DNA from 4 places in the Streptomyces sp. NPDC014623 genome. Region 1 is predicted to be linked to each of the others. Evidence: riboswitches for the same ligand, from Rfam matches in the RefSeq annotation. Region 1 holds a riboswitch; each other region holds the start of a gene.
The links. A riboswitch is a leader RNA that binds a small molecule or an ion and turns the genes downstream of it on or off. The one in region 1 is predicted to bind cobalamin.
Positions count from the first base shown of each region.

Region 2: it holds a riboswitch for cobalamin, as region 1 does, so the genes downstream of both, cobN (cobaltochelatase subunit CobN) here and ACF1FZ_RS27100 (ABC transporter substrate-binding protein) in region 1, are expected to answer to the same signal.
Region 3: it holds a riboswitch for cobalamin, as region 1 does, so the genes downstream of both, ACF1FZ_RS15770 (ABC transporter substrate-binding protein) here and ACF1FZ_RS27100 (ABC transporter substrate-binding protein) in region 1, are expected to answer to the same signal.
Region 4: it holds a riboswitch for cobalamin, as region 1 does, so the genes downstream of both, ACF1FZ_RS32095 (cobalamin biosynthesis protein) here and ACF1FZ_RS27100 (ABC transporter substrate-binding protein) in region 1, are expected to answer to the same signal.

Region 1 covers NZ_JBIBZU010000019.1:104,350-106,541, forward strand. Annotated here, with positions in the region: gene ACF1FZ_RS27095 (FecCD family ABC transporter permease) at 1-203, opposite strand, end outside; gene ACF1FZ_RS27100 (ABC transporter substrate-binding protein) at 239-1,282, opposite strand; cobalamin riboswitch at 1,312-1,491, opposite strand; gene ACF1FZ_RS27105 (class I SAM-dependent methyltransferase) at 1,546-2,192, opposite strand, start outside.
Region 2 covers NZ_JBIBZU010000009.1:180,347-182,538, forward strand. Annotated here, with positions in the region: gene ACF1FZ_RS17030 (cobalamin biosynthesis protein CobG) at 1-708, opposite strand, end outside; cobalamin riboswitch at 857-997, shown strand; gene cobN (cobaltochelatase subunit CobN) at 1,069-2,192, shown strand, end outside.
Region 3 covers NZ_JBIBZU010000008.1:205,814-208,005, reverse strand. Annotated here, with positions in the region: gene ACF1FZ_RS15780 (acyl-CoA dehydrogenase) at 1-640, shown strand, start outside; gene ACF1FZ_RS15775 (hypothetical protein) at 637-807, shown strand; cobalamin riboswitch at 887-1,074, shown strand; gene ACF1FZ_RS15770 (ABC transporter substrate-binding protein) at 1,105-2,178, shown strand; gene ACF1FZ_RS15765 (FecCD family ABC transporter permease) at 2,175-2,192, shown strand, end outside.
Region 4 covers NZ_JBIBZU010000029.1:50,684-52,875, forward strand. Annotated here, with positions in the region: gene ACF1FZ_RS32085 (anion permease) at 1-313, shown strand, start outside; gene ACF1FZ_RS32090 (hypothetical protein) at 326-550, shown strand; cobalamin riboswitch at 701-832, shown strand; gene ACF1FZ_RS32095 (cobalamin biosynthesis protein) at 961-1,905, shown strand; gene ACF1FZ_RS32100 (cobyric acid synthase) at 1,902-2,192, shown strand, end outside.

The DNA.
Region 1 (2,192 bases):
CGGGCTCGCGACCACGTGGGCTCCGACCACTCCGCGTCTACTGCGTGCGCCACGATGCCCCACACCTGGCCGGGCGGCACGTGCACGGAGCCGATCGCGAGACCCGCGGTGAGCGACGCGAGCAGGAGGACGGCGAGGACCAACAGGGCGACTGCGAGGGCCTTCGGGGCCGGCCGCTTCGTCTGCTGAGGCGGATGTCGCACGGCCGGGCCGGTGGGGGAGTGTGCGGCGGACGGCGTCACCGGAGGGCGTCGGGGTGCAGGCCGCCCGCCAGGTCGCCGACCGCATAGGCCGAGCGAATGCCTACCAAGGTGGCGGTGAGCGGCAGCACGACGAACCGTTCGTTCTTCACCGCGGGTACGTCGGCGAGCGCCGACTGGGCGAGAAGGAACTTCTTCTTCTGCTCGACGCTTCCGGCACCCGCGTAGTCGTAGATGGCTATGACTTCCGGCTTGCGGTCCACGACCTGCTCCCAGGAGACGTCACCGAAGACGCCATCGAGGTCCGCGAACACGTTCCTGCCGCCGGCCAGCCGGATCAGTTCGGTTCCCAGACTCTTGCCGCCCGCGGTGAACGCGGTCTTGTCGCCACTGTCGTAGACGAAGACAGTTACCTCTGGCTCACTTTCGACAGCGGAGGCGGCCTCGTCCACCTCGTCCCTGAGCGTGGACACCAACTTTTCGGCACGGTCGGAGACTCCGAAGATCTTGCCGATGGTGCGGATTTCGTCATAGGTGTCCCTCATGGTCACCTGCTTCTTCCCGCAGTACTCGCGGTTGAGGTAGGTGTCGATACCAGCGTCGGTGAACGCCTTGCGGGAGCGGCCTTCCTTCTCGTCGAAGGCACTGCCGTAGCCGCCGTAGACGAGATCGGGCTCGGCGTCCAGGACGGTCTCGAACGACGGTTCCCTCTCCGCCAGTTCCGGCACGGCCTCGAAGTCCTTCCGCAGCTCAGGCAGAACCACCGAGTCGGGGAACGCGGTGCCGACCATGCGGTTCTTCAGACCGAGGGCGAGCATGAGCTCCGCCGGGTGCTGATGGATGGTGACCACCCGCCTCGGCGGTGCGTCGTACGTCGTCCTCACCCCGCAGTTGTCGATGGTGACGGGAAAGCCCTGGTGCGGTGCCCCCGAAGCCTTGTGATTGCGCTGGGTCTCGCCGGACGAGCCGCAGGCCGCGGTCAGCAGGACTGCCGCCAACACGGACACCGCTGCGGTGACCCGCAGGGCAAGTGGTCTCCCAAGGAAGGGGAACTGCGGGGAATCGGATATGGCGTTGTACACGTAGAGCCTCCTGGGGAGTCCGCGCTCCTCGGATCGGGCCCGCGACGGGTCAGTGTCCTGACTCCTGGAGTAGCTCTCCTCCTGCCTTCCGCGCGGCGCGCGGTGGTATGCGGAAGGGTGACTCTCCAGTCACAGTGGCGGGACCGTGCCGGAATCTCACCGGCTTCCTGTCTCCCGTCGCGGCGATGACCTGGCGATACTACGTTCTGCGGAGGCCCAGCCGTAAGGGGGTGCGGTGGGGAGACCCCGCACCCCACCCCGTGTCACCCTTCCCGGGTCGCCCGCAGGATCAGTCGCTCCGCGTCATGGTCGTAGGGGCGGCCGTCGAAGCCCCCGAAGATCTCCACGCGGCTGAACCCGGTGTCCTCGGCCATCCGGCGCAGCTCCACGGCGCTGTAGACGAACCAAACCAGAGTGGCACGCGTCACGCGGTCCCCTCGAACGAGCACCCAGTCGCTGCGCAGTCTCGCCCAGTCGTCCAGCACCGTGTCGGTCTGCACGAGAAGGTCGTCCCCCCGCTGTACGACCTTGGGCGGGGTGACCCTGCGCGCCAGCAACTCCTTTCCCGCGAGGTCGAGTACGAGGGTCCCGCCGGGCACCAGGCACTTGTGCATGTTCCTGAGTACCCGGGTGTTGTCGGCAGGGTCCTCGAAGTACCCGAATGAGGTGAACATGTTAAGGGCGACGTCGAAGCCACCCGATGGCTCGTACGTTCGCGCGTCGGCCTGTACGTACGTGACGGGTGCCCCCGCGTCGGCCGAGTACTTGCGTGCGCGCTCCAGCATGGCCGGGCTCGTGTCCACCCCGGTCACGTCGTAGCCGCGGTCGGCGAGGGGAACAGCGAAAACCCCGGGGCCGCAGCACAGGTCCAGCACCCGTGCCCCTGGCCGGAAGGACAACAGCGGTGAAC
Region 2 (2,192 bases), on a different contig from region 1:
TTCGGCGGGCAGCGCTGCCGCCGCACCGTCCGGCAGGTCCTTCACCCGCCAGGCGCCGGGCCCCCGGGCCGCGTCGAGGAAGGCCTCGGCGGCGATCAGCGCGGCGCGCGGCCCGTCGGCCCAGGGCACGCGGAGCACGGAGTCACCGGGGCCGATGCGCAGCAGGGCGCCGCCGTCACCGTGGCCGAGGAGGGTGAGGTCGGCGCCGAGGGCGTCCACGTCGCCGCGGCCGTCGTCGAGGGCGAACAGGAAACGTCCGGAGAGCGCCGTCGCGCGGTCGCTCGCGCAGAGGAGGCTGTCCAGTCCGGTCAGCCAGGGTCTGACGTCACCGGCACCGAGGCCGTCGAGCCCGGAGAGGGGGGACGCGACCATGTTGCGCACCCGTTCATGACGTGCGGAGGGCAGCAGCCCGGCCTCGTCCAGCAGCCCGGCCAGCTCGGCGCCGCAGTCCGGGCCGAGCCCGCGCAGTTGCACGTTCCCACGGGAGGTGAGATGCAGCTCACCGTCACCGAAGCGCTCGGCGGCATGCCCGAGCACCTCTGCCTGCCGGGGCGTCAGCACCCCGCCGGGTATGCGGATCCGCGCCAGCGCACCGTCATCCGCCCGGTGCAGGCGCAGCGCACCGGGACAGGCGTCATCGCTGCTCCGGGCACACGCATCACCCGGAGACCGGGACGGGAGGGAGGAGGCGGGCATGGCGGCGAGCATACCGACCGTGACCGGGTCGCATCCTGACGGTCACTGTGACCTGCGGGACACCACCTCTCCCGGCCGGTGCGCGGGCCGCCCGGGCAGGCCCCGGTCCCGGCCGGTGCGGGGGCCGTCTGGTCAGGACCCCCCACCCGCCGCCTACTATGCCTAGCGGCGGTCCGTTGGGTCCGCCATCGCCATACGGCGACATGGGAGGAAGCCCGGTGAGATCCCGGCGCGGTCCCGCCACTGTGAGCCCGGCCCCAGGCCGTGCGAGTCAGGAACTCCCATCCCCGAGCTCGGCTCCGCCCGAGCGGGGGAGACCCCCAATCCGACACCGCCTGGGGCGTGGACACCCCGGGGAAGGACTGACGCCGCATGATCCTGCTCCTGTCGACGTCCGACACCGACCTGCTCAGCGCCCGCGCCTCCGGCGGCCCGGTCGGCTTCCGTTACGCGAACCCGTCCCGGCTCTCCGTCGAGGACCTGCCGCAGCTCCTGGAGGGCACGGACCTCGTCGTCGTACGTCTCCTCGGAGGTGTCCGTGCCTGGCAGGAGGGCCTCGACCAGGTCCTCGCCACCGGCCGGCCCGTCGTCGTGCTCACCGGCGAACAGGCCCCCGACGCACAGCTGATGGCCGCGTCGACCGTGCCCATCGGCATCGCGGCGGAGGCGCACGCCTACCTCGCGCACGGCGGCCCCGCCAACCTGGAGCAGCTGGCCCGCTTCCTCTCCGACACCGTGCTGCTCACCGGTCACGGCTTCGAGGCGCCCGCCCCCGCCCCCGCGTGGGGCCCGCTGGAGCGGACCGCCGGGGACGTCACCGGGCCGACGGTCGCGGTGCTCTACTACCGCGCCCACCACATGAGCGGGAACACCGCGTTCGTCGAGGCGCTCTGCACGGCCGTGGAGGACGCGGGCGCCCGCGTCCTCCCGCTGTACGTCGCCTCGCTCCGCACCCCTGAGCCCGAGCTCATCGACGAACTCCGCGCCGCCGACGCCATCGTGACGACGGTCCTCGCCGCGGGCGGCACCAAGCCCGCCACCGCGTCGGCCGGCGGAGACGACGAGTCCTGGGACGCGGGTGCCCTCACCGGCCTCGACGTGCCCGTCCTCCAGGCGCTCTGCCTCACCAGCCCGCGGGCCGCCTGGGAGGAGAACGACGAGGGCGTCTCCCCGCTGGACGCGGCGACCCAGATCGCCGTCCCCGAGTTCGACGGCCGGTTGATCACCGTGCCGTTCTCCTTCAAGGAGATCGACGAGGACGGCCTGCCCGCATACGTCGCCGATCCCGAGCGGGCCGCCCGGGTCGCCGGGATCGCCGTACGCCACGCCCGGCTCCGCCACATCCCGGCCGCCGAGAAGCGGATCGCGCTCGTCCTGTCGGCCTACCCGACCAAGCACTCCCGCATCGGCAACGCGGTCGGCCTCGACACCCCGGCCAGCGCCGTCGCCCTGCTGCGCAGGCTCCGGGAGGAGGGTTACGACTTCGGTCCGGAGGA
Region 3 (2,192 bases), on a different contig from region 1:
CACGGGCGTGGAAGGAGCCATCACCGCCGAGGGCGACAACATCGCCCTCTGCGTCAAGGTGGCGGCCGACATGCTCCTCGCCGCCGAACCGGGCAGCGAGAGCGCCCCGGACCGGGACCCGGGCACCGGTGACCTGACCGACCCGCGTTTCCTCGGCCGGCTCCTCGCCTCGGTCCAGGACATCTGGTTCGCACGGGCCAGGACCCGCGCCCTGAGGGCGCCCGACAGTGACTCCCTCGGGCGGTGGAACGCGGCCTCGGGCCCCGCCCTGCGCGGCGTCGAGGCCTTCGCGTACCGGCAGGCCGCAGAGGCGTACGCCGAGGCCCGCGCCGCGCTGCCCGAAGGGGCGGCCCGGGACCGGATGGGCGAGCTGGAGCGGCTGTTCGCCGTCGAGTGGGTGGCTCGTAACAGCGGCGATCTGCTGGCCGCCGGACTCCTGAGCGGTGACCAGGTCGACGCCCTGCCGGAGTTTGCCGAGGAACTGATCGCGGCTGTCGCCGCCCACGCCCCGGAACTGGCCGACTCCTTCGCCCTGCCCGAGGAACTGCTCGCCGACTGGCCGATCGCCGGAGCCGGGTACGCGGATGCGTACGACGACTCCCGGGGCCCCTGGAAGACCGGCCCGGAGGCCACCCGATGAGCACGGCGAACAGGGAACGGACGGTGTGCGGGCGCCTGGGCGAGCGCCTGGAGATCCTGGGTCTGCGCACCGTGCTGCTGGCCTACTGGGGCACCGCGTCCGTGTGCGCCCGCCGGTGCGGGAAGCCGCAGACGGGCGGCGGCGAATCGGTTCACCACAAGCGCTGACCCGTCCGACGGCCTGCCGGTACGGAGGAGCGGCCCTCCTCGGTACCGGCAGGCCCCCCAAGGGCGCCGACAGGCCGCGTGATAGCTTGCAGGCGCCAGTCACACTCCACGTGGAGTCAGGGAATCCGGTGAGAATCCGGAGCTGACGCGCAGCGGTGAGGGGGACGGGCGGGGCCACGGCCACTGGGACACCCTCGGGTGCACCGGGAAGGCGCCCCGTCCGGACGAACCCGAGTCCGAAGACCTGCTGGCAACCGTTTCCGTACCGGGAGCGGAACACCGTAGCGGGCTTCGCGCATGAGCCCTGGGACGCCGAGGGAATCCGTGCCGCGCATAACCAGCACCGTACGCCGAACCGCTTTGCTCATCACGGGACTTGTCGTCCTCACGGCCTGCGGCGGTGGCGTGAGCCCCCCCGACGGCGAGACACGGGAGGCCGCAGCCGCCGGGTTCCCCGTGACACTGGAGAACTGCGGCCGCACGGTGACCGTCGACGCGCCACCGCGTCACGCCGTCTCCCTCAACCAGGGATCGACGGAGATCCTGCTCTCCCTGGGCCTCGCCGGCCGGCTCGCCGGAAGCGCGACCTGGACCGACCCCGTGATGAAGGGACTGGAGAAGGACGAAGCGACCGTGCCCCGGATCGCCGAGAACCAGCCCTCCTCGGAGAAGGTCCTCGCCGAGGAACCTGACTTCGTCAGCGCCTCGTTCGAATCCACCCTGGGAAAGGGAGGTGTGGCATCCCGTGACCGGTTCGCGGAACTGGGCGTACCGACGTACCTCTCGCCCGCCGACTGCGTGGGCAAGGACAACCACGGCAGCAGCGACGGCTCCCGCACCGAACCGCTGACCATGGATCCCGTCTACGGCGAGGTACGCGACCTGGCCGAGGTGTTCGGCGTCCCGGAGCGGGGCGAGAAGCTGATCACGAGCCTCGAAGGCCGCATCGACAAGGCGGCGGCGGACATCGACGCGTCCGACGCCACCCTGCTCTACTGGTTCGCCAACGCCGAGGCTCCCTACCTCGCGGGCTGCTGCGGCGCCCCCGGCATCATCACCGAAGCACTCGGCGCGAAGAACGTCTTCGACGACACGCACGAGGAATGGCCGCAGATCAACTGGGAGACGGTCGCCGACCGCGACCCCGACGTGCTGGTCATCGGTGACCTGACCCGCACGTCGCAGACGGCCGAGAGCGCCGAGAAGAAGATCGAGTTCCTGGAGTCCAACCCCGCCACGAAAAATCTGGACGCCGTCCGGCACAAGCGTTATGTCCTGCTCAGCGGCCAGGCCATGAATCCGACCATCCGGACCGTGGAGGGCGTCGAACGCGTCGCGGCAGGGCTGCGCTCGTTCGGACTCGCAAGGTGACGAAGACCGACCAT
Region 4 (2,192 bases), on a different contig from region 1:
GTGGGGCCTGACCCTGCCGGCCGCCGGTCTGATCGGGGCGGGCGCCGAGTTCCTGACCAAGCAGGGCCCCTGGGGTGTCGCGGTGGTCGCCGTGATCCTCGTCGCCGGCTCCGCCGCCATCTGGCTGCTGTCGCGCCGCAAGCCGGTCGACCACACCAACGTGAACGCGGACACCGAGCCCGCGGGCATCGTCACCACCGCCATCTCGGCGGTCAGCCCGCCGCCCGCCGGTACCCTCCCGCCGGACCTCAAGACCACCATCCCGGCCCCGGTTCCCACGGCCGGAACCCCGGCCGACCCGGCCACGGTGTAAGGACAGATCCGCATGAACATCGACTGGGCAGCTCTCGCATCCGTCTTCGGCGTCAGCCTCGTGGTCACCGTCGCACTGGTCGGCCTCTTCACCCTCGGCATCACGGGCCTGGCGAAGCAGGTCCCCACGGCGCAGGGGGCCGGCGGTGCCGGCGTCCTGGTGCGCACCGGCGCGTACGCCTGCTTCGGGCTGTGCGTGGCGGCGGTCGCGTACGGGATCTATCTGATCGTCGCCTGACCGCTCCCACGTGGACACCCACCGGGCCGGACACACCACGTGTGTCCGGCCCGGTGTGCGTCTGAGCACACCGAAGCCCCGCAGGTCAACGGCAGGTTGACGGGCATTCGTGGGGCATGGTGGACTGCCGGAGCCGTTTACGGCGACAGGAGAGGAAGCCGGTGCGAGTCCGGCGCGGTCCCGCCACTGTCACCGGGGAGCAGCCTCCGTACGGAAGTCACGGTCCGCCACCGCGGACTGGAAGGCCGGGGGGGAACTGCGGATCCGGGAGCCAGGAGACTCTCGTCGCCGGTCACGTCGAACCAGGGCGCGGACCCTGAGTGAGGACATACGTCATGCCTGGCTGCCCCGTGTCGGTCGCTGCACCACCTGCCTCGAAGCCCCGTCGAGGCGCGACGGCCGGCTGAGCGGTGCGAGCCGACCGCATCTTCGCGTACGGCGCCGCCGCCGGCCTGGTCGGCGACCTGCTGCTCGGTGATCCCCGGCGGGGCCACCCCGTCGCCGCCTTCGGGCGCGCCGCGGCGGGCGCCGAGAACCGGCTGTGGCGCGATCACCGCGGCTGGGGCGCCCTGCACACGCTCGTCTGCGCCGGCGGCGCCACGGGCGCCGCCGCGCTGGCCGCCCGCGCCGTACGGAACCGTCCCGCCGCCGCCGTGGCGCTGACCGCCGCCGCCACCTGGTCGGTCGTCGGGGGCACCTCGCTGGGGCGCGAGGCGCGCGCCGTCGGCGGGGCACTGGCCGCCGGGGACATCGAGCTGGCCCGGGAGCGGCTGCCGCATCTGTGCGGCCGCGATCCGCAGGCCCTGGACGGACAGCAGATCGCCCGTGCGGTGGTGGAGTCCGTCGCCGAGAACACCTCCGACGCCGTCGTGGGAGCCCTTGTGTGGGGCGCGCTCGGCGGAGTGCCCGGGCTCGTCGGCTTCCGGGCCGTCAACACGCTCGACGCGATGGTCGGGCACAAGTCGCCCCGCTACCGGCGCTACGGCTGGGCCTCGGCCCGGCTCGACGACGTCGCCGGCTGGCCCGGGGCCCGGCTCACCGCGGTGCTGGCCGTGGCCGCCGGGGGGCGCCCCCGCGAGGCCGTCCGGGCCTGGCGGGCCGACGCGGGCAGGCACCCCAGCCCCAACGCGGGCCCGGTGGAGGCCTCGTTCGCGGGAGCGCTCGGGGTACGGCTCGGCGGCACCCTCGCGTACGGCGGGCGGGTCGAGCACCGGCCGGTGCTCAACGGCGAGGCCGGCCGGGACGTGCGGGTCACGGACATCGAACGCGCGGTGCGGCTGTCGCGCCGGGTGAGTGTGCTGGCCCTCGCCGTGTGCGCGGCGGGGCGGCTGGCCATGGGACGGAGAGCCGGATGAGCGGCGGACTGCTGGTCGCGGGGACCACTTCGGACGCGGGCAAGAGCGTCGTCACGGCCGGGATCTGCCGGTGGCTGGTGCGCCGGGGGGTGAAGGTCGCGCCGTTCAAGGCGCAGAACATGTCGCTGAACTCGTTCGTCACCCGGGAGGGGGCGGAGATCGGCCGCGCCCAGGCGATGCAGGCGCAGGCCGCCCGGGTGGAGCCGTCCGCGCTGATGAACCCGGTGCTGCTCAAGCCCGGCGGTGACCGGTCGAGCCAGGTCGTCCTGATGGGGAAGCCGGTCGGC